3 regions of the Bradyrhizobium sp. CCBAU 11361 genome follow, and region 2 is predicted to be linked to each of the others. Evidence: predicted binding sites of a transcription regulator. Region 2 holds the regulator's gene; each other region holds the start of a gene.
What was found. Region 2 encodes PhoB, which activates phosphate uptake and scavenging genes when phosphate is short. Its sites were predicted from a motif close to TGTCATNNANCTGTCAT; they were not measured.
Positions count from the first base shown of each region.

Region 1 (7,905 bases), on a different contig from region 2:
CGAGGTCGACGCAGAGGACGGCGAACTCCTCGCCGGTGCCTTCGCAGGCCTCGATCATCTGGGTCAGCGCCTGAAGGAAGGCGGCGCGGTTCGGCAAATCGGTCAGGCCGTCGTGATAGGCCATGTGCGCCATGCGCGACTCGGTCTGCCGGCGGTCGGTGACGTCTTCGTGGGTCTTGATCAGATATTGCGGCTCGCCGGCATCGCTGAGCACGGTGGCGCGGCGGGTCAGGAACAGCCGCAGGCCGTCCTTGGTGGAGATCGGATGCTCTTCGGTGATCATCCCGCGCTTCTTGATCGCGGCCTCGTCGCGCGCGATGATCAGCTTGGCTTCCTTGGGATTGAAGATGTCGGACGCGGTCAGGCCCGTCGCTTCCTCGCGCCTGCGGTTGAGGATCGACTCGGCGCTGCGGTTGGCGAGCAGATAGCGGCCGTCCTTGACCTGCTCCACGATCAGCGCCACCGGGATGTTGTCGACGACGAGTTCGAGGAATTTCTTGGTGCTCTCCAGCTCCTGCGACAGCGAGCGGCGGTCGGTGATGTCCTCGAACACGAGCATCAGGAATTCGGGCTTGTTGTTCTCGTTGCGGACCACGATCCGGATCGAGGCTACCATGCGCCGTTCACCGCCGCGGTCGACCTCGAACTCGTTGCGGAACTGACCGTCCGGCGAATTGAGCGCGGCCTGGTCGGTCGCCTCGATTCTGTCCGCCGAGACGGGGGCAAACAGCTCGCGCGCGTTCTTGCCGACGACCTGGTCCCGCGAGAAACCCCAGAACCGCTCATAGGCGCTGTTGGCGAAGATGTAGCAGCCGTCCTCGATGTTCTTCGCGGCGACGCAGGCCGGCACGTTGTCCAGCACCGTTTCAAGAAACTGCTTGGTCGAGGCGAGTTGCCGCGACAGCCTGCGCTCCTCGCTGACGTCAAGATGCGTCGCCACCGAGCCGCCGTTCGGCAGCACGAAATATTTCACCAGGATGGCCCGGCCATCAGGCAGTTCGGCGATCAGACCGTTGGCGCTTGCCGCCTTCTCGTAGAACTCCTTGTCGGAGACGCCACCGAGGACCCCGCGCTTGCGTCGCAGCTCGAGGAGGTCGTGGCCGTTCATGTTGGCCCACAGATCCGACCGTGACAGGCCATAGATCTCGAGATAGCGGTCGTTGCAGAAGATGACGCGCCGCTGCGCATCGGTCATCACCACGCCCTGGTTGAGATTGTTCATGGCGGAGGAGACGAAGGCGTTGCGCCGCAGCTGCAACCGCCTGGTCCGGCGCAGCGCGGAGTGGATCCACAACGCGATTGCCACCAGGAACGCGCAGACGACGATGCCCCCGATCAGGGCTTCCCAGATCAGATTGGGATCGAGGTTGTCGAGCGAGCTCGGCGGAGCGAAGCTGTCCGACAGCGCAAAGGCACGCGCAGGCGCGACCGTGCCGATCAGGCACACGACGGCCTGCACAGCAATCGGCATCGTGCTGTCCGCGTGCCAGTTCTTCTCAGCCATCAGCCACCCGCGATTTCAACGTCGGATTGTCTGGCTTCACGGGTTTGGATCGGGTAAACGCCTGTACGCGCAACAGAAAAAATCTGACGTGAAATACGGCAATTGCCCTGACATGATAAATGCTTCCTTAACGGAAAATGCCCCCGCGCCGTCGTTCTCAGGCTTGATGCCACCGGCGCTTCCAGCGGACCTCCTGCACAACCATGGATAGGGTCGACTGCATCGTCATCGGAGCCGGCGTGGTCGGGCTCGCGGTAGCTCGAAAGCTGGCCCAGGCCGGGCGCGAGGTCATCGTGCTCGAGGAAGCCGAGGCCATCGGCACCATCACCTCCTCGCGCAACAGCGAGGTGATCCATGCCGGCATCTACTACCGCGCCGGGAGCTGGATGGCACGCATGTGCGTCAGCGGCAAGCACGCGCTCTACCGCTACTGCGGCGAGCGTGGCATCCCGCACAAGAATTGCGGCAAGCTGATCGTCGCGACCAATGCGAAGGAAACCGAGAAGCTGCAATCGATCAAGGCGCACGCCGAAGCCAATGGCGTGCTCGACATGCAGTTGCTCACCGGTGAGGCCGCATGCGCGCTGGAGCCGGCGCTCGCCTGCGACGCCGCGCTGCTCTCGCCCTCGACCGGCATCATCGACAGCCACGCCTACATGCTCTCGCTGCGCGGTGAGGCCGAGGAAGCCGGCGCGGCCTTCGCGTTTCACACCCCGCTGATCCGCGCCAAGGCGGCCGCCGGCCTGATCGAGGTCGAGGCCGGCGGCGAGGCACCGATGGCGCTGCAATGCGGCCTGCTCGTCAACGCTGCGGGCCTCGCGGCGACAACGGTCGCACGCAACATCGACGGCATGCCGCTGGACCGGATTCCGCCGGCCTATCTCGCCAAGGGAAATTACTTCAGCTGCAATGCCAAGGCGCCGTTCTCGCACCTGATCTATCCGGTGCCCGAGCCCGGCGGCCTCGGTGTGCATCTGACGCTGGACATGGCTGGGCAGGCGCGCTTCGGCCCCGACGTCGAGTGGATCGAGACGATCAACTACGAGGTCGATCCGTCACGGGCCGAGCGCTTCTATCCGGCAATCCGGCGATACTGGCCGACGCTGCCTGACGGCGCGTTGATGCCGAGCTATTCGGGCATCCGCCCGAAGATCGTGCCACCGGCAGTCGCCACGCAGGATTTCCTGATGCAGGGCCCGCGCGATCACGGCGTCGCAGGCCTGATCAACCTGTTCGGTATTGAATCGCCGGGACTGACGTCCTCGCTCGCGATCGCGGATCACGTCGCCGAGCTCGCAGGAATCTAGGGCGCCGCGCAATTGTCTTCGCGGTTTTGCACCTTCCAACAGGGATGAGCGCAACGGCTCTCACCCCTGCCTGAAAGGGTAAGATCAAACTTTACACTGTTACGGGGTTTACTAGTGAAGCGTGTCGCTAGTTTGCTTCAGACGTTCGATCTGGTCCTTGACCATCAACTTCCGGCGCTTCAACTCAACAATTTGCAGGTCGTCTGTTGAAAGGTGCACGAGAGCTTCGTGCAATTCGTTTTCGAGAGTTTTGTGCTTCCGTTCCAATTCAACCAGATGTGCCTGAATTGTCATTCGAAACCTCCTCGGTAGGGGTGACCTTGGATTCGATCCGGACGAGCAAGTGTACATCACCGATTCGTTCTGTCGACGAATATCCGTCGTCGCAATGTCATTTTTGAAAATTCATATGTAACGAAGCGTGAGTAAGGAACCACGCTGGGAAAAATCCATGATATCAATGTGCTTGCGCAGCGCCGCAGCGAACCGTTGAAAATATCTTGCGAGAGATCGGTGAGCGACGGCCCGAGATCGCTTGCGGTCACGGCGCGCAAGGACGATAATTTCCACAGGGCATCCACAGCCTTAAATCTCACGCCATCGGTTTTTCGGCCACCGCAGACATGACCCATGAAGACGAGCGCGAGCTCGAAGCCGAGCTCGCCCGGTTGCAGCAGGAACACCGAGATCTCGATGCCGCGATCGATGCGCTGCATCAATCGCCTGCCCCCGACCTATTGCGGTTACAGCGGCTGAAGAAGCGCAAGCTGTTGTTGCGCGACCGCATCGCCTTCATCGAAGACCAGATCACGCCCGACATCATCGCCTGATCCCCAGCGGGCTTTTCGCGGCAGGGCGCCGCAGGTGAATCCGCTTGACTCCAAAAGAACAAAATAGGAACATTCCGACATCCAACGCCCCCAGGAAACGCCCAGAGAAGCGCCCAAGGAACCAGCAAGGACAACGCAGATGTCGGCAACCGCCCTTTTGGACAACAGCCATTATGAACAGGCCTGCGATCAGGCGATCGCGATGTGCGACGGCAATCTGCGCAGCACCATCAAGGCGCTGATCATGGCCAACGAATATCTGGAGGCGGAGCTCGAGGAATTGCAGGCGGCGATTTCAGCCGGCTGCATTCCGGAGACCTCTCGCAGCAAGGCGCGGAGCAGCGCCGCCTAATGTTGATGACCGGAGCAACGCCATGTCGGACGTCACCTACTACGTTGCAATGCCCTTCCTGATCGATGACGACGGATCACCGGTCGCGGGCGCCGCGGAGGAATGTCAGTCCTCGACGGCCGCGCTGCGGCGCGCCGAGATTCTGGCGCGCGGCGCCGGCCACATCGGCGCGATCGCGTTTTGCCGCAGCGGTGATCCCATGACCGGCGAATTCGGTGACGCTACGCTGCTGCGCAAGTTCGGCAACGTGCCGGAAGATCTGGCCACGTTGTAGGGCATTTATTGTTTGAGCATGATCTCCGCGCAAACGCGTTTCGCGTTTGTCGCGAGGAAAACCGCTGCACACTTTGCGCTAACGCGGCCCTTCCGGTCCGGATCATGCTCAGTTGCTGACGAGCCTGATCCGCGGCTCGTGCCGCCGGCACGCCTTGCGCACATACATTGCGGCGTCCGCCTCCTCCAGGGCGCGGCCCGCGTCGGATTGCGCCCCCAGCAATGCGACGCCGGCAGAGGCGCCCGCGGTCACATGCTGGCCGCGGAAGACGAAGGATAATTCGTCGATCGTCTGCTCGAAGACCGCGGCCTTCGCCTTGGCATCGGTCTCGTTGAGATTCCATAGCAGCAGCGCGAACTCGTCGCCGCCGAGCCGGCCGACCACGTCGGAGGCACGGACCTGCCGCGTCAGCGCGCCGACGATCGCCTTGAGCACCTCGTCGCCGGCGGCGTGGCCGAAGGAATCGTTGATCGGCTTCAGCCGATCGACATCGAGGACGATCAGCGCGCCGCTGGCGTGATATCGCTTCATGTAGGCAATGGCGCGCGTGAGCTCGCGCTCGAAGCCGCGCCGGTTCGGAATCTCGAGCAGGAAATCGGTGTCGGCGGCCGCCTCGAGTTCGGCAACGCGCTGCAAGGCCTGCTTGAGCTTGGACCGCAGGCCGCGGATGACCTTGGCACCGTCGTTGCCCCCATCATCGGCCGACGCTCCGCGCCGCGGCGCCTTGACCCCACGCCTGACTGAACGCTTGGGGGCGGCTTTGGATCGGCTGGCACTGGTCTTCCGGCCCTTTTTGGCCTTCGCAGCGCTTGCCCTTTTTGGTTTCTTCATGGGCATCCTGCTCAATGAAGGCTTGCGGGGATTCACCAAGACAGGATAGTGCATTCCCTTCTCCTTGCCACCGCCTTGCGAGCCGCCGGCCGGAACCGTTAATCTGGCCTATGTTTCTGTTTTCCCGAGCACAATTAACGTCATGACCGCGCCGATCGCCATCATCATGGGAAGCCAGTCGGACTGGGACACGATGCGGCATGCCGCCGACACGCTTGAAGCGCTCGGCGTTGCCGCCGAGACCCGCATCGTTTCGGCCCACCGCACCCCCGACCGGCTGGTCGCTTTCGCCAAGGGCGCCAAGGCGGCGGGTTACAAGATCATCATCGCCGGCGCGGGCGGCGCTGCACATTTACCGGGCATGGCGGCGGCGCTGACGGAACTCCCCGTCTTCGGCGTTCCCGTCGAATCGAAGACGCTCAAGGGCGTCGATTCGCTCTATTCGATCGTGCAGATGCCCGCGGGCATCCCGGTCGGCACCCTTGCCATCGGCAAGGCTGGCGCGATCAACGCGGCGCTGCTGGCTGCCGCCGTGCTGGCATTGTCCGACCCGGCCTTGTCCGACCGCCTCGCCGCATGGCGCAAGGCGCAGACCGAGGCGGTTGCCGAGCGCCCGGAGGACAAGGCGTGACTGACGCAAAGCAGGTGAAGCTGAAGCCCGGCGACACCATCGGAATCCTCGGCGGCGGACAATTGGGGCGGATGCTGGCGATGGCCGCGGCGCGGCTCGGCCTGCGCTGCCAGGTGTTCTCGCCCGATCCTGACTCGCCGGCCTTCGACGTCGTGCTGAACGCGACCTGCGCCGAATATGCCGACGTCGAGGCGCTCGAGCTGTTCGCCAACGACGTCGACGTCATCACCTACGAATTCGAGAACGTGCCGGCCGCGGCCGCGATGGTGCTGGATGCGCGCCGCCCCGTGCTGCCCAACCGCAAGATCCTGGAGACGACCCAGGACCGGCTCGCGGAGAAGGATTTCGTGACGCGGCTCGGCATCGGCACCGCAGCCTATGCCGACGTGACCTCCGTCTCCTCGTTGCGCGAGGCGATTGTGAGGATCGGTCTTCCGGCCGTGCTGAAGACCCGCCGCTTCGGCTATGACGGCAAGGGCCAGGCCATCATCCGCGAGGGCGACGACATCGCCAAGGTCTGGACCAGCCTCGCCACCAAATCGGCGATCCTCGAAGCCTTCATCCCCTACGAGCGCGAGATCTCCGTGATTGCGGCGCGGTCGGCGACGGGCCAGGTCGAGTGCTTCGACGTCACCGAGAACGAGCACCGCGACCACATTCTGAAGATATCCCGCGCCCCCGCACTGATTCCGGATGCGCTCGCGGAAGAAGCGCGCAGCATCGCCGGCAAGATCGCCGGCGCGCTCGATTATGTCGGCGTGCTCGCGGTGGAAATGTTCGTGCTCGCCAACGGCACCGGGCCGAAGGTGCTGGTCAACGAGATCGCCCCGCGCGTGCACAATTCCGGACACTGGACTCTCGACGGCGCCTCCATCTCGCAGTTCGAGCAGCACATCCGCGCCATCGCCGGCTGGCCGCTCGGCAAGCCGGTCCGCCACGGCGAGATCGTCACCATGACCAATCTGATCGGCGACGAGATCAACGATTACGAGAAGTGGCTGAGCGTTCCGGGCGCGACCATCCACATCTACGGCAAGGGCGGACCGCGCCCCGGCCGCAAGATGGGCCATGTCACCGAAGTCCGGCCGCCCCGGGAGAAGTGACGGGACCGCGGCAACCGCCGCGATCCCGTTTGCCGACTAGGTTTGTTTTGACGCGTTTTCCTGACGCCAACCGGTATCCACTTCGCTCGAAAACGCTCTAGGCCGTCTTCACGCCTGCGACGACGCCGGCGGGCTCCTCGCTGAGCCAGCGATAGATCACCCCGCCGAGCGCGCCGCCGATCAGCGGCGCGACCCAGAACAGCCAGAGCTGCGCCAGCGCCCAACCGCCGACGAACAGCGCGGGGCCCGTGCTGCGCGCCGGGTTCACCGACGTGTTGGTGACGGGAATGCTGACGAGATGGATCATCACCAGCGCGAGCCCGATCGCGAGCGGCGCGAAGCCCGCGGGCGCGCGGCCGTGAGTTGCGCCCATGATGACGAACAGGAACATCATGGTCATCACCACCTCGGTGATGAAGCAGACCACCATGCTGTACTGGCCGGGCGAATGCGCGTCGTACCCGTTCGACGCGAAGCCCTTGGTGACGTCGAAGCCTGGGGCGCCGCTGGCGATGACGTAGAGCAGTTCGGCGGCAACGATCGCACCGCAGACCTGCGCGATCACGTAGGGCAGGATCTGGCCGGCCGGAAAGCGCCCGCCGGCGGCAAGGCCGACCGTGACAGCCGGATTGAGATGACAGCCCGAGATGTGACCGATCGCGTAGGCCATGGTGACGACGCTTAAGCCGAACGCCAGGGACACGCCGACCAGGCCGATTCCGACCTGCGGGAAGCCGGCCGCGATCACCGCGCTGCCACAACCTGCGAATGTGAGCCAGAAGGTGCCGATGGCCTCGGCAGCATATTTCTTCATATCCATGTGTCGTCCCCTGATTTCAAAGTTTCCGGAACGAAGCTCCGGTCGCAGCCCCGTCAAAGACGCCAAATCTCCCAAATCGGGGCCACACAGAGGTCTTTTCGCCTTATTTAATGGCTGAACTTGGCCCGAAACCCCGCTTGGCAGGTGGACATCCAGGGTTTTGTCTGATACATCCGCGCGCTCAAGGCTAAGGGCTTGTGCGTTTTGCCATCCCCTTTGGCTTACCAGAATTCAAATCCTGTCCACTGAAGAG
Region 1 covers NZ_LBJZ01000199.1:383,448-391,352, reverse strand. The annotation lists gene XI08_RS43385 (sensor domain-containing protein) at 1-1,504, opposite strand, end outside; gene XI08_RS43380 (NAD(P)/FAD-dependent oxidoreductase) at 1,708-2,811, shown strand; gene XI08_RS43375 (YdcH family protein) at 2,923-3,105, opposite strand; gene XI08_RS43370 (YdcH family protein) at 3,435-3,641, shown strand; gene XI08_RS43365 (hypothetical protein) at 3,781-3,993, shown strand; gene XI08_RS43360 (hypothetical protein) at 4,016-4,267, shown strand; gene XI08_RS43355 (GGDEF domain-containing protein) at 4,376-5,098, opposite strand; gene purE (5-(carboxyamino)imidazole ribonucleotide mutase) at 5,241-5,729, shown strand; gene XI08_RS43345 (5-(carboxyamino)imidazole ribonucleotide synthase) at 5,726-6,832, shown strand; gene aqpZ (aquaporin Z) at 6,930-7,652, opposite strand.
Region 1: a site for PhoB is predicted at 3,190-3,206, ahead of XI08_RS43375 (YdcH family protein). Genes of this name have one in related genera too.

Region 2 (7,905 bases):
CTGACGCCTACAAGAAGGAGACCGGCAACGGTCTGAACTACCAGTCGATCGGTTCCGGCGGCGGCATCAAGCAGATCCAGGCCAAGACCGTGACCTTCGGCGCCAGCGACGCGCCGCTCAAGGCCGAGCAGCTCGAGAAGGACGGCCTCGTCCAGTGGCCGATGGTGATGGGCGCCATCGTTCCGGTCGTCAACATCGAGGGCGTGAAGCCGGGCGAAATGGTGTTCGACGGCGAGACGCTCGCCAGCATCTATCTCGGCAAGATCACCAAGTGGGACGATGCCGCGATCAAGAAGCTCAATCCGAACCTGAAGCTGCCGTCGGAGGCGATCACCGTGGTCCGCCGTTCGGACGGTTCGGGCACCACCTTCAACTTCACCAACTACCTCTCCAAGGCCAGCGCGGACTGGAAGAGCAAGGTCGGCGAGGGCACGGCCGTCGAGTGGCCGGTCGGCGTCGGCGCCAAGGGCAACGAGGGCGTGTCCGGCAACATCGGCCAGACCAAGAACTCGATCGGCTACGTCGAGTACGCCTATGCCAAGCAGAACAAGCTGACCTACGCCGGTCTCGTCAACAAGGCCGGCAAGCCGGTGCAGCCGACCGTCGAGGCCTTCCAGGCGGCCGCCTCGAACGCCGACTGGGCCAAGGCGCCCGGCTACTACGTCATCCTGACCGACCAGCCCGGCGAGAAGTCCTGGCCGATCACGGCGGCGACCTTCATCCTCATGCACAAGGATGCCACCGACAAGGCGGCCTCGCAGGAAGCCATCAAGTTCTTCCGCTGGGCCTTCAAGAACGGCGGCAAGGCGGCTGAAGAGCTCGACTACATCCCGATGCCCGAGGGTGTCGTGACCCTGATCGAGAAGACCTGGGCTGCCGAGATCAAGAGCTAAGCGCTCCAGTCCCGGACAGCGCGCCGGGATCTGAAAAGACCTCCGCTCCGGATCGGCCCAGCGCCGCATCCGGAGCGCAAGACCAACAACAAGACCGACAGCAAGCGTATATAACGGGTACAGGGGATCGGCGTGGCAGAGATGGCCGTTCAGAGCGATATAATCGACGACGCCGGACCGTATGATCGCGCCAAGGCCTTGAGCGCGTTCAAGCTCGGCGACGTCACCTTCTACTGGATCACGCGGCTCTCCGCGATCTCGGTGCTGCTGATCCTCGGCGGCATCATCATTTCGCTGATCGTCGGCGCTTTCCCGGCGATCAAGGAATATGGCCTGTCGTTCCTATGGACGCAGCGCTGGGCGCCGTCGGCGGATCCGCCCGTGCTCGGCGCGCTCGGGCCGATGTACGGTACGCTCGTCACCTCCTTCATCGCGATGCTGATCGCCATTCCCGTTGGCCTCGGCATTGCGATCTTCCTCACCGAGCTCTGTCCGCAATGGCTGCGCCGCCCAATCGGGATGGCGATCGAGCTGCTCGCCGGCATTCCCTCGATCATCTACGGCATGTGGGGCTTCTTCGTGCTGGGCCCGTTCCTGGCCAACACCTTCCAGCCCTTCATGATCAAGATCTTCGACGGCGTCCCCGTCTTGGGCGCGATCTTCGCGGGGCCCCCGTCCTATCTCAGCCTGTTCAACGCCGCGCTGATCCTCGCCATCATGGTGCTGCCCTTCATCACCTCGATCTCGGTCGACGTGTTCAAGACGGTGCCGCCGGTGCTGAAGGAGGCCGCCTACGGCGTCGGCTGCACCACCTGGGAAGTCGTGCGCAGCGTGGTGATCCCCTACACCCGCGTCGGCGTCATTGGCGGCGTCATGCTGGCGCTGGGTCGCGCGCTCGGCGAGACCATGGCGGTGACGTTCATCATCGGCAACTCGTTCCGCATCTCCTCCTCGATCTTCGCCCCGGGCACCACGATCTCGGCGGCGATCGCATCCGAGTTCGCCGAGAGTGACGGCTTGCATCAGTCCGGCCTGATCCTGCTCGGCCTCCTGCTGTTCGTGCTGACCTTCTTCGTGCTCGCAGCGGCACGGCTGATGCTGATGCGGCTGGAAAAGAAGGCGGGGAACTGACGCCATGAACCCGATCTATTCACGCCGCCGCCGCAAGGACTTCGTCATCCGCGGACTCTGCATGGCCGCCGCCGCCTTCGGCGTCACCTGGCTTGCGCTGATCCTGATCACACTGCTTTACAACGGCATCGCCGGTCTGAACCTTGAGATTTTCGTGGCGGACACGCCGCCTCCGGGCTCGACTGAAGGCGGCCTGCGCAACGCCATCGTCGGTTCGATTATCATGACCGTGCTCGGCGTCGGCATCGGCGCGCCGCTCGGCCTGTTCGCCGGCACCTATCTCGCCGAGTACGGCCGCAACGACAAGCTGACCTCGGTGATCCGCTTCATCAACGACATCCTGCTCTCGGCGCCCTCGATCATCATCGGCCTGTTCATCTACGGCGCGGTGGTGGTGCCGATGCGCGGCTTCTCGGCGATCGCAGGCAGCCTCGCGCTCGCCGTCATCGTCATCCCGGTGGTGCTGCGCACGACCGAGGACATGCTGCTGCTGGTGCCGAACGCGCTGCGCGAGGCGGCGTCCGCCCTCGGCCTGCCGCGCTCGCTGGTGATCAAGCGGATCGCCTACCGCGCCGCCCGCTCCGGCCTCATCACCGGCGTGCTGCTCGCAACCGCCCGCGTCGCCGGCGAGACCGCGCCGCTGCTCTTCACCGCGCTGTCGAACCAGTTCTTCAGCCTCGGCCTGAACAAGACGATGGCGAACCTGCCTGTCACCATCAACAACTTCGTCCAGAGCCCCTACGCCTATTGGAAGCAGCTGGCCTGGAGCGGCGCGCTGCTGATCACGATTACCGTGCTTGCCCTGAACATTGGCGCGCGCATCCTTGGCGCCGAGAGGACCGCAAAATGAGTGAGCTTTCCGTATCGATGAGCGCGGCTGGTGGTTTGCCCCAGGCGCCGGTGTTGCCCGAGGCCCCGGCCAAGGTGACGGTGCGCAACCTCAACTTCTATTACGGCGAGCACCACGCGCTGAAGAACATCAACCTGACGCTCGGCGCCAACCGCGTCACGGCGTTCATCGGCCCGTCGGGCTGCGGCAAGTCGACCCTGCTGCGCATCTTCAACCGGATGTACGACCTCTACCCGGGCCAGCGCGCCACCGGCCAGCTCATGCTCGACCAGACCAACATCCTCGACGGCAAGCTCGACCTCAATCTGCTGCGCGCCCGCGTCGGCATGGTGTTCCAGAAGCCGACGCCGTTCCCGATGACGATCTACGAGAACATCGCCTTCGGCATCCGCCTCTACGAGAAGATCTCGAAGTCCGAGATGGACGACCGCGTCGAGAAGGCGCTGCGCGGCGGCGCGCTATGGAACGAGGTCAAGGACAAGCTCAACGCCTCCGGCCTGTCGCTCTCCGGCGGCCAGCAGCAGCGCCTCTGCATCGCCCGCACCGTCGCGGTGCGGCCCGAGGTGATCCTGTTCGACGAGCCCTGCTCGGCGCTCGACCCGATCTCGACCGCCAAGGTCGAGGAGCTGATCCAGGAACTGTCCGAGAACTACACGATCGCGATCGTCACCCACAACATGCAGCAGGCGGCGCGCGTCTCCGACAAGACCGCCTTCATGTATCTCGGCGAGCTGATCGAGTTCGACGACACCAGCAAGATCTTCACGTCGCCGAGCGACCGGCGCACGCAGGATTACATCACCGGCCGGTTCGGCTGAGGAGACGGGACATGGGTTCTGAACATACCGCAAAGGCCTTCGACACCGACCTCCAGGAGCTCACCCGGCTCGTCGCCGAGATGGGCGGGATTGCCGAGCGCATGATCGTCGATTCCGTCGACGCGCTGATCCGCCGTGACGTCGCGCTCGGCCAGCGCGTGGTCGCCACCGACACCGAGCTCGACGCGCTGCAGAAGCGCATCGAGGAGCGCGCCGTGCTCACCATCGCCCGCCGCCAGCCGATGGCGGTCGATCTGCGCGAGATCGTCGGCGCCATGCGCGTTGCGACCGATCTCGAGCGCATCGGCGACCTCGCCAAGAACATGGGCAAGCGCGTCGCGGCGCTGGAGACGGATTTCCATCCGCTCAAGCTGTTCCGCGGCCTCGAGCACATGACCGACCTCGTGCAGCAGCAGGTCAAGTCGGTGCTGGACGCCTATGCCGCGCACGATCTGCCGGCGGCGATGGCGGTGTGGAAGGGCGACGAGGAAGTCGACGCCATCTGCACCTCGTTGTTCCGCGAGCTCCTCACCTACATGATGGAGGATCCGCGCAACATCTCGTTCTGCATCCATCTGATGTTCTGCGCCAAGAACATCGAGCGGATCGGCGACCACGCCACCAACATCGCCGAGACCGTGTTCTACATGATCGAGGGCCAGGCGATCACCGACAAGCGGCCGAAGGGCGACATGACGACCTTCGCCACGACGGTCCCGAATACCTGAAGACGCAAGGAGCGACGACACCATGGGCGCACGCATTATGGTGGTTGAGGACGAGGAAGCTCTCACCGAGCTTCTCCGCTACAACCTCGAAGGCGACGGCTATGACGTCGAGACGGTGATGCGCGGCGACGACGCCGACACCCGCCTCAAGGAACATATCCCCGATCTGATCGTGCTCGACTGGATGCTGCCGGGACTGTCGGGCATCGAGCTGTGCCGGCGGCTACGGACCCGGCCCGAGACCAAGCAGCTGCCGATCATCATGCTCACCGCGCGCGGTGAGGAGAGCGAGCGGGTGCGGGGTCTTGCGACCGGCGCGGACGATTACATCGTCAAGCCGTTCTCGGTGCCGGAGCTGCTGGCGCGCGTGAAGGGCCTGCTGCGGCGCGCCAGCCCCGAGCGGCTCGCCACCGTGCTCGCCTATGGCGACATCGAGCTCGATCGCGACAAGCGCCGCGTGGCGCGCTCGGGCCGGCCGATCGACCTCGGCCCGACCGAATATCGCCTGCTGGAGTTCTTCCTGGAGCATCCCGGCCGCGTGTTCTCGCGCGAGCAGCTGCTCGACAGCGTCTGGGGCCGCGACATCTACATCGACGAGCGAACCGTCGACGTCCATATCGGCCGCCTGCGCAAGCTGCTCAATCTCGGCCGCGAGCAGGACCCGATCCGCACCGTCCGCGGCGCCGGCTACGCGCTGGATGATCGCTTTGCGAAGGCGGAGCAGACGTAAGCCTGTGCGGATGTTTTAGGGCTGAGTGCGACCGCAAACTCAGTGGTCGTCCCGGCGAAGGCCGGGACCCATAACCACAGGAAGTGGTTTGGCGAAGACGAGTTGTTCGGAATTGGCACCGCGGACGAGTCGATAGACCTCGCGGTATGGGTCCCGGCCTTCGCCGGGACGGCACGGAGTATTTTGAGCCGTCATCGCGCGACACTAGCAGCGCGGGCTTAAACTCACCGCGAGGGCTTGGCCGGTGCGCGCCGGCGATCCGCGGCCGGCTGATACGCCACGCGCGAGTGCTGGGCGCAGTAGGGCAGGCCCGACAGCGCCTTGCCGCCGCAGAAGAAGAAATCCGCGCTCGAGGGATCGCCGACCGGCCAGTGGCAGGTCGCCTCGTTCAGCTCCAGCAGCGACAGCCGCTGGCTCATCGGCACCACGTTGTCGTAGGTGACCGGTTCGGCCTCCACCTCGACCTCGAAGGCCTGCGCCAGCGCGGTGTTGCCGCGCGCAATGGGGCGGCTCACCCGCATCATGTGCTGCGCGGGGCGCGCCTTGCGCGGCCGCGGAGCCGCCGATGACGGGCTCTTGGCGCGGCCGGACAGGCCGAGCCTGTGCACCTTGCCGATCACGGCATTACGGGTCACATTGCCGAGCTCGGCTGCGATCTGGCTGGCCGATAATCCGGCCTCCCAGAGCTTTTTCAACTGCTCGACGCGATCGTCGGACCAGGTCAAAACCGTCATTGCACCCTTTCCCTCGCCGTGCGGCTGCCATCCTGGCGCCTCGCGGCGAATGCCTAAGCCTCGAAAAACCCGTGCCGTCAGAATCCCTTAAGGCTCGCCGGGCACACCAGATGCGCCCGAACGTTTACGCCGGTACATGAGGACTTAGAGGATCAGAACTGCTGCACGAGATGTCGTATCTGACAAGCCAAACGCTACAATATGGCGTGACTCACGCGCAAGAGTCAGCCGACTCGCTTCCACATGTTCCGTGGCCAAAATCCGGCAAATTTGGCACCGCAAGACTACGGATTCAGCGTTTCGCGAGGCTTTCGGGCGGCATTGACACCGGTTTCACCAAGCATAAGATAGTGTCACGTGCCGCCCTTAAAAGGCGGCACGTTTCGTTTTCCGGGCCGGTCAATGGTGCGTTGCGCAATGCACGCTCACACCGTCCGCAACATCAAGTGACCGTCATGACTAGCAGCGCAGCGCCGCATTTGCTTCCCGTTTTCGCCAGGTCCGACCTCGGTTTCGAGCGCGGCGAAGGCTGCTGGCTGATTGCGACCAATGGCGATCGCTATCTCGATTTTACGTCCGGCGTCGCGGTGAACGCGCTCGGCCACGCCCATCCTGCGCTGGTCAAGGCGCTGCAGGAGCAGGCGACGAAACTCTGGCACATGTCGAACCTTTTTCAGAGCCCGGATGGCGAGAAGCTCGCTACGCGCCTGTGCAATGAGAGCTTTGGGGACTTCGTGTTCTTCTGCAATTCCGGCGCCGAGGCGCTGGAAGGTGTGATCAAGCTGGTCCGCCATCACCACTTCTCCAAGGGGCATCCGGATCGCTACCGCATCATCACCTTCGAAGGCGCCTTCCACGGCCGCACGCTGGCGACGCTGGCTGCAACGGGATCCGCAAAATATCTCGAAGGTTTTGGTCCGCCGATGGATGGCTTCGATCAGGTGCCGCATGGCGACATCGAGGCCGTCAAGAAAGCGATCGGTCCGCAGACCGCCGGCATCCTGATCGAGCCGATCCAGGGCGAGGGCGGCGTACGTTCCGCAACGCCTGCGTTCCTCAAGGCATTGCGCCAACTCTGCGATGAGAAGGGCTTGCTGCTCGCCTTCGACGAGGTGCAGACCGGCATGGGCCGCACCGGCGATCTCTTCGCGCATCGCCGCACCGGCGTCACACCTGACGTGATGTCGCTGGCCAAGGCGCTCGGCGGCGGCTTCCCGATCGGCGCGATCCTGGCGACCGCGGATGCGGCGGCCGGCATGGGTCCCGGCTCGCACGGCTCGACCTTCGGCGGCAATCCGCTCGCGGTCGCGGCGGCGAACGCCGTGCTCGACGTCATGCTCAAGCCCGGCTTCTTCGACCACGTGCAGAAGATGTCGCTGCTGCTCAAGCAGAAGCTCGCTTCCGTGATCGACCGTTATCCTGATGTCGTCAGCGAAGTGCGCGGCGAAGGCCTTCTGATCGGCATCAAGGCCGTGGTGCCCTCAGGCGATCTCGGCGCGGCGCTGCGCAATGAAAAACTGCTCACGGTCGGCGCCGGCGACAATGTCGTGCGTTTCCTGCCGCCCCTGATCGTCACCGAAGCCGAGATCGAGGACAGCGTCGGGCGGCTCGAGCGCGCCTGCGCCGCGATCTCGTCCAGTCAGACCAAGCGGGCGGCAAGCTGATGAGCAAGTCGCCGAAGCACTTCCTCGATATCAACGAGCTCCCGTTGTCGGAGCTCAAGAGCATGCTCGACGCCTCCTCCGCCATGAAGGCGAAGCAGAAGGCGCATCAGCCGGTGAGGCCGCTCGAAGGCAAGACGCTGGCGATGATCTTCGAGCGCCCCTCGACCCGCACGCGGGTGTCGTTCGACGTCGCCATGCGCCAGCTCGGCGGCGAGCCCATCATGCTCACCGGCGCCGAGATGCAGCTCGGCCGCGGCGAGACCATCGCCGACACCGCGCGCGTGCTGTCGCGCTATGTCGACGCCATCATGATCCGCATCCTCAACCACGACGCGCTGCTGGAGCTTGCGGCCAACG
Region 2 covers NZ_LBJZ01000200.1:217,984-225,888, reverse strand. The annotation lists gene pstS (phosphate ABC transporter substrate-binding protein PstS) at 1-893, shown strand, start outside; gene pstC (phosphate ABC transporter permease subunit PstC) at 1,035-2,024, shown strand; gene pstA (phosphate ABC transporter permease PstA) at 2,029-2,874, shown strand; gene pstB (phosphate ABC transporter ATP-binding protein PstB) at 2,871-3,692, shown strand; gene phoU (phosphate signaling complex protein PhoU) at 3,704-4,420, shown strand; gene phoB (phosphate regulon transcriptional regulator PhoB) at 4,443-5,150, shown strand; gene XI08_RS44595 (GcrA family cell cycle regulator) at 5,375-5,884, opposite strand; gene XI08_RS44590 (aspartate aminotransferase family protein) at 6,340-7,548, shown strand; gene argF (ornithine carbamoyltransferase) at 7,548-7,905, shown strand, end outside.

Region 3 (7,905 bases), on a different contig from region 2:
TGCGGCTAGACTGTTCCCATACAAACCGAAATCCGGGAGGAAGCCTGCGTGAAGACCGCGATCACCGAACTGTTCGGCATCGAGCACCCCATCATCCAGGGCGGCATGCATTTCGTCGGCTTTGCCGAGCTGGCCGCGGCCGTCTCCAATGCCGGCGGGCTCGGCATCATCACGGGTCTCACGCAGAGGACGCCGGAGCTGCTGGCAAAAGAGATCGCGCGCTGCCGCGACATGACCGACAAGCCGTTCGGCGTGAACCTCACCTTCCTGCCGGCCTTCTCGGCACCGCCTTATCCCGAATACATCGCGGCCATTGTCGAAGGTGGCGTCAAGTCAGTGGAGACTGCAGGCCGTAGCCCGGAACAGTATATGCCGGCGCTGAAGGCGGCCGGCATCAAGGTGATCCACAAATGCACCTCGGTCCGCCATTCCCTGAAGGCCGAGCGGATCGGCTGCGATGCCGTCAGCGTCGACGGCTTTGAGTGCGGCGGCCATCCCGGTGAGGACGACATTCCGAACATGATCCTGCTGCCGCGGGCGGCGGAGGAATTGAAGATCCCGTTCGTCGCCTCCGGCGGCATGGCCGACGGGCGCAGCCTCGTCGCGGCGCTGTCGCTGGGCGCGGCCGGCATGAACATGGGCACGCGCTTCATCGCGACCAAGGAAGCACCTGTGCATCAGAACGTGAAGAATGCGCTGGTCGCCGCGACCGAGCTCGACACCCGTCTGATCATGCGGAGCTTGCGCAATACCGAACGCGTCCTGAAGAACGCCAATGTCGATCGTCTGCTCGACATCGAGCGCGAGAAGGGCGCCAAGCTGACCATCGACGATATCCACGACCAGGTCGCGGGCGTATATCCCAAGATCATGCTGGACGGCCAGATGGACGCGGGCGCCTGGAGCTGCGGCATGGTCGCGGGCCTCATCCGCGATATCCCCTCCTGCAAGGAACTCGTCGATCGCATTATGAATGAGGCGGAACAGATCATCCGCAGCCGCCTGATGGGGTTCCTGGACGGGACGGGTGCGACACGAAAGGTCGCCTGAACACCGCCAAACTTCTTAACCACAGCGGCACTTGAACGCTGGAATTGCGCGCGACGCTTCCTAAATAGGGGTAAATTACCCCTTTGATAAATCAATTTCAGGAGGCGTCCGTGGTCCTGAAGAGCGCTCATTTTGCTGTCGCCGTTGCCCTCGTGCTGGCATGGGGCGGCGTCGCGCGCGCCGATGACTACAAGCCTGATGAATATCTCGGTCTCGATCTGTCCAAGGCGGTGTTGTCGCCGAAGCGGCTCGGGCCGGAGACGCGGTTCGCACCGGTCGCACTCGAGGCCCGCGGCGGCAGCGAGGCGCAGGCCCGCGCCGAGCCCGTGGACGTGCCGAAGAAGGTTGCCGCCGAACGCGTGCATGTGTCGGAGCCGAAGGTCGCGCACGTCAAGCCCGCGCAGCCGCGTGGTGCGGCCCGGACCAAGCTCGCGCATCGCCACGGCAATCCGCTGGATGCGCAGGCGAGGGATACCCGCATCCAGACCTGGCCGTGCCGCTCCGGTGGCATCTGCAACTGGCAGCGTTGAGTCTTCGCGTCTCCCCGTAAGAACGGGGAGAGGGAGTAGACCATCGGCCGTCATCCCCACGTCGTAAAACCGTCGGCGCGGAGTCAAGAAACCGTAAGGGTAGGAGTCAAGGAGCGCAGGCACCTTCCGTCGCGATTCGACGAAGGTCTCCTGAATGGCAACGCTCCGCGCCCCGCGCGCATGGACCCGGCGGCAATTCCTGGTCCGCTCCACCTCCGGCCTCGCCTTGGCCGCGCTCGCAAAGCCATCCATCAGCCGTGCCGCCGACCGCCCGCGGATCGCCGGCGGCATCCAGTCCGGCGACGTCGCGGACGGCTCCGCCGTGATCTGGGCGCGCGCCGACCGGGCCGCGCGCATGCAGGTGGAATGCTCCACCGTCGAGAGTTTCAAGACCATCATTGCGGCGGCCTCGAGCGACGCGCTGCCCGACGCCGACTTCACCTCGAAGCTGCTGCTGAGCGATCTGCCGCCCGGGCAGGACATCTTCTATCGCGTCCGCTTCGACGATATCGCAACCGGCATCGCCGGCGAGAGCCGCGTCGGCCATTTCCGCACTGCGCCGGCCGCAGGCCAATCGATCTCGTTCCTGTGGTCCGGCGATACCGCGGGGCAGGGCTGGGGCATCGACCTCTCGCGCGGCGGCTATCGCAGCTATCGCACCATGCTCGACAACCGCCCTGACTTCTTCATTCACTCCGGTGACCATATCTACGCCGACTGCACTGTACCATCCGAACAGAAGCTGCCGAACGGCGAGACCTGGCGCAACATCGTCACGGAAGAAAAATCCGAGGTCGCGCACACGCTGGCGCAATTTCGCGGCAACTACAAATACAATCATCTCGACGAGCATTTTCGCGATTTCCACGCGAATGTGCCGATGTTCGCTCAGTGGGACGACCACGAGGTCAGCAACGACTGGTCGCCGTCCGGCAGCTATGACGAGGCTGGTTATGAGGACGACGGCACGCCGCGCCTGGTCGCGCGCGCCCGCCGCGCCTTCTTCGACTTCATGCCGATCCGCGACGCCGGCGCACGGCAGGGGCGGGTCTATCGCAAGATCGCTTATGGACCGCTGCTTGACGTCTTCATGATCGACATGCGCAGTTTTCGCGATGACACCTGGAACAAGGGCAACGACCATCGCGGCTGGATCCTCGGCGCCGAGCAGCTGGCCTGGCTGAAGCGGGAGCTCGCTGCCTCGCGCGCGACCTGGAAGGTGATCGCGGCCGACCTGCCGATCGGCCTGATCAGCCTCGATGCGGTCGCGCTCGGTAATGGGCCGCCCGATAGACGCGAGCACGAGATCGCCGATCTGCTCAGCTCCATCAGGCGCGCCGGCGTGGGCAACGTCGTCTGGCTCACCGCCGACATGCACTACACCGCCGCGCATTACTACGATCCGAACAGGGCGCAATTCCAGGATTTCGAGCCGTTCTGGGAGTTCGTCTCCGGCCCGCTGCATGCCGGCACCTGGGGTCCGGGCGAGCTCGACGACACGTTTGGTCCGGTCGCGATGTACCAGAACGGCTGCAGCGAGGCGCAGGGCGAGAATTTGGCGCCGTGCTTCGGACTGCAGTTCTTCGGCCGCGTCGACATCGATGGCGCGACCGGCGTGATGACCGTGACGCTGAAGGACGTGGACAACCGCGACCTCTGGTCGGTCGACATCGTGCCGCAGTCGCAGGCCCGCCCGACCGTGGTCGCGCAGCATTCGTGAGAGAGCCAGCTGTTCGCCCCAGTCGTCATGCCCGGGCAGGAGCGCGAAGCGCGTCTTCGCGCTAGATGTCCCGGGCATCCACGTTCTGCGTGCCCGGGGCAAGTCGTGGATGGCCGGGACAAGACCGGCCATGACGTTGGGGAGGCACTCAGTGCGCCGACGCTAACCCGATCTTGATTGGCCGCCCCGCTTCCCCCGCGCTATACTGTCCACTCCCGCCACCTCTTTTCCATCACCGAAGAGTCTGCCCTCGCGGCCCCACCGTGTGTTCGGCGGCTGAAATACGTCAGGAGTTGACCCATGGATCATCTGAAGACACAGGGCATCAGCATGCCCAAGCTCGGCCTCGGCACCTTCCGCATGCAGGGCGATGCCTGCCGCGCGGCGGTCGAGAGCGCGCTGTCGGTCGGCTATCGCCACATCGACACGGCCGAGATGTACGCCAACGAAGAACCGATCGGCGCCGCACTCGCCGCGGCCCGGCTGCCGCGCGGCGAGTTGCACGTCACGACGAAGGTCTGGCATGAGAATTTGGCGCCGGATGCGATCCGGCGGGCCTTCGACGCCAGCCTGGAGAAGCTCCGGCTCGACCATGTCGATCTCTATCTCGTGCACTGGCCGTCCAAGTCCGCGAACTGGGGCGCAGTGTTCGAGACCTTGATGAAGCTGAAGGAGGAGGGGCGCACGCGGGCGATTGGCGTCGCCAATTTCACCACGGCGCTGCTCAAGATCGCGGTCGAGGACATCAGGGCGCCGATCGCCTGCAACCAGATCGAATATCACGCGATGCTCGATCAATCGAAGGTGCTGGCTTATCTCAATGCCAGGTCGATCCCGCTGGTCGCCTATTGCCCGCTGGCGCAGGGGCGCGTTGCCTCCGATCCGGTGCTGGCGGAGATCGGCACCAAGCACAACGCGACCGCTGCGCAGGTTGCGTTGAAATGGCTGCTCGACCAGGGCGGCGTCGCGGCGATCCCGAAGGCCTCGCGCCGCGAGAGTCAGCAGGCCAATCTCGATGCGCTGAAGATCACGCTCGACGATGCCGACCGCAAGAAGATCGCGGCGCTGCCGAAGGACAGGCGCTGCGTCAATCCCGGCTTTGCACCGGCATGGGACTGACCAAGCGCATGTCGCGCACACAAAGAAATGGCCCCGCAAGGGGCCATTTCCATGTTGCGTTGCGCGTTAGTCCCAGTGGTGATGGCTGCGCTTGACCACGACGACACGATCGCGATGGTGCCAGCCGCGATGCCAGCCATGATCGCGATGCTCGCGGAATTCGGCGCGCGCGCCGTAAGGGCCGTGATGATCGCGCCTGATCACCACCGTCTCCGCGCTCGCCAGCGTCGGCGCCGCGATGACGAGCGCACCGAGAGCTGCAACCACATAACCAAGCTTCTTCATGATGTCCTCCTCCAATCCAATGCAGATGAGAACGGCGCGTGCGTGCGAACGTTCCGGAGGAACGGGCAGAGAATTCTGAACGGATGTTCAGATGCTCAATCGCAGCGTTGCTGCGCAGGTGTCGGCGCGCCCGTGGCGACGTATCTGCCGTCCCTGATCGTGTACGCGCCGCGCTCGCTGCGATTGTAGATCGCGCGCAGGCTGCCATCCTGCGCCAGCAGCAGCCCGAATTCGCGGGTCTGATGCAGCGATGGAAAGTACACCATCACATTGAGCAGGCCCTCGGCGTTGACCGTGGCGGACACGACCTCGTTCTCGTCCTTGGCCTCGCCGAAATTGCGGCTGTACATCACCCGGCCGTCGTTCCGGATTTCGTAAGTCAGGAGCGCACCCCTGTCGCGGTCGGGCCGGGCCGCGCAATCGACCGCCCATGAGCCGAGCAGGCCCCATTGTTCGACCGTCGCCGCAAGCGTCTCGGCACCGGCCGTGGACGTGAACGCGACCCACACCACCGCGGCCGTGGTCCAGCGGCTCATACAACGCGTCATGTCCCGAAAAGCCCCACCTCGAAGAATTCCAAAGTGTAGCATCCCGCCCGCGGTCGTCCACGGCAGCCGCCGATCGCGCGCGAATTTGATCCGCGTCAATGAGGCCGGCCGCTTCCAGGCTAGGATGGTGCTTCCCGAAGGCGAACGTGGATAGACCAATGCTGAATCAAGTCATGGATTTTGCGGGCGAAGTGCTGCCGGGCAGCTGTGCCGTGCCGCCTTATTCGGAGACCGCGTTTCTGGCCGAGCTGGGCGACCGCTTGAGGTCCTCGCGCATGCGCTGCGACCTGTCGCGCCGGGAGCTGGCCCGCCGCTCCGGGATTTCCGAGCGCTACATCGCCCAGATCGAGGCCGGCAAGGGCAACGTCTCGATCGTCCTGTTGCTGCGGCTGGCCTCCGCGATCCACGGCAGCCAGCCCCAGGCGGCTTGATGAGGCGTTAAGCCCGCTTCTCCACATTGGCGCTGCGGGCGGGCACGCCGAACTCCCTGCGGCAGACCTCGGCCAGCACAGCGACGCCCTCGCGGATCTGCTGATGCGAGGGGCTGGCAAAGCACAGCCTGAGGCGAGAGCTGGAATGGCCCTTGTTGGTCGACCATTCCGGGCCCGGATTGATCGACACGCCGGCAGCAAGCGCGGCCTGATACAGCTTTAGCGTATCGACCTGGTCTGGCAGCTTCACCCACAGGAAGATGCCGCCCTTGGGCTCTTCGAACTCCGCGGCCGTTCCGAACTGCTCATTGAGCGCTTCCATCAGCGTATCGAGCTTGGTGCGCAGCACCTTCGTCAGGGCCGGCACGTGGCTTGCGAAATGCGGCTTGCAATAGGCCGCCAGCACCATCTGCTCCAGCGCGCCGGAGCCGGCATCCGTCTTCAGCGACAGCATCCGCGACATCACATCCCAGGGCGCGACGATGAAGCCGACGCGCAGCGCCGGCGCGATCGATTTCGAGAACGAGCCGATATGGATCACGCCGCCGTTCGGGCTCATCGCGTGGATCGCCGGCGGCCGCTGTCCCGACCAGACGAGATCGGCATAGCAATCGTCCTCGAAGATCGGCACGCCATACTCGGCCGCGAGCCGCACCAGCTCGGCGCGGCGGCTCTCCGGCATGATGCTGCCGGTTGGGTTCTGCACCGTGGGGATGGTGTAGATGTATTTTGGGCGGATGCCGCGACTCTTCAGGTCGGCCAGCGTCGTGGCCAGCACGTCCATGCGCATGCCGTCCGCATCGAGCGGAATGCCGACGACGTTGACGCCGAGCCGTGCCAGGCGGTTCAGCGAGCCCTGATAGCTGTCCTGCTCGAAGATCACGGTATCGCCTCGGGCGAGCAGCGTATTGTTGACGAGGTCGAGCGCCTGGAGCGAGCCGGAGACGATCAGAAGATCGTCGACCGTGCAGTTGATGCCGGCATCGCGCTTCAGTTTTGTCACCAGGAATTCGCGCAAGGGCAGGTAGCCTTGCGGCCCGTGCGCCAGACCGTAAGTGGCGAGCGATCGGCCCTCGCGTTGCAGGGCGAGGTTGGCCGCCTCGATCAGCTCGTCCAGCGGCACCTGCTCGGAATCATTGTTGCCGCCGACGAAGCTGTATTTGGCAAGGCCCGTCCAGCGCGCGGAAGGGGCCGGCAACCCTGCGGGAAACAGGGGCGCGAAATCGAAGCTGGACGTCATGGGAGCGTTCCTCGTTTTGTTCTTGTTGAGCGGCCGGCTTTGCACCGGCCTGCTTTACGTCTTGCTGGCCGTCCGGGTCGGACGGCCCTCTACTTCTTTGTGGCCGTCCGGGTCGGACGTCCCTGGCTGATGAAAGCGTAATGCGCATTGGCGACGCCGCCAACCATCAAGGCCTCGACCACCGGCTCGGCGATCTCGCCCGTTGCCGCCCAGTCGACGAGGAAATTGGCTCCGGTCCCGCCGCGCACGTCGTCGGTCGGAATGAAGATCGAGACAGTGGCGAGGGGCCTCAAGGCCACCGGCGCCTTCAGATAGCTTTCGACCTGCTTGCCTGCAGTGTCGAAATAGGCGATGCGTTTGACCACCAGTGGCTGGGTCTCGGAGGCGTTGTGAACGCTCAACGTTACCGAGAAATCGACGCGCAGCTTGCCCTGGCTCATCGCGACGCTGGAATAGGCCGGCACATAGAACCCGCCGGCGACGGCCAGTTCCTCCTTCGGCAGCGCGGTGAGCGAATCGGCAAAGTTTTGTTCGATATTGACCTTGGATTGGGCCGCGGCCGGCAAAGCGGACGCGAACGAACCTAGCAGGGGTATCAACCAGAGCACGATCCGCATGTGACGAATTGCTCGCTTGCCGCGGCGCAACCCGTCTCTAGGGTGCGGCAAAACGGACCAATTTGGCATGCACGAGCTCATTCGCGACATCACTCTCTGTATCCTGTTTGCCTGGATGCTGGGCCTGCTCGCCCATTTCTCCCGGCAGCCGCTGATCCTGGCCTACCTTATCGCCGGCTTTTGCATAGGTCCATTCGGTGCCGGCTGGGTCAAGTCGCAGGAATCGATCAGTGTCATCTCCGAACTCGGCCTGATCTTCATGCTGTTCATGATCGGCCTTGAGATCGACCTGAAGAAGATCGTGCGGGCCGGAAGGGTGATCCTGTTCGCGGCGGGCGGCCAGCTGCTCGGCGGCTGTCTGCTCG
Region 3 covers NZ_LBJZ01000194.1:75,625-83,529, forward strand. The annotation lists gene XI08_RS34570 (NAD(P)H-dependent flavin oxidoreductase) at 49-1,050, shown strand; gene XI08_RS34575 (hypothetical protein) at 1,161-1,580, shown strand; gene XI08_RS34580 (alkaline phosphatase D family protein) at 1,735-3,300, shown strand; gene XI08_RS34585 (aldo/keto reductase) at 3,601-4,419, shown strand; gene XI08_RS34590 (hypothetical protein) at 4,486-4,704, opposite strand; gene XI08_RS34595 (hypothetical protein) at 4,800-5,240, opposite strand; gene XI08_RS34600 (helix-turn-helix domain-containing protein) at 5,411-5,683, shown strand; gene XI08_RS34605 (aminotransferase-like domain-containing protein) at 5,691-6,923, opposite strand; gene XI08_RS34610 (DUF3124 domain-containing protein) at 7,013-7,540, opposite strand; gene XI08_RS34615 (cation:proton antiporter) at 7,608-7,905, shown strand, end outside.
Region 3: a site for PhoB is predicted at 1,640-1,656, ahead of XI08_RS34580 (alkaline phosphatase D family protein). Genes of this name have one in related genera too.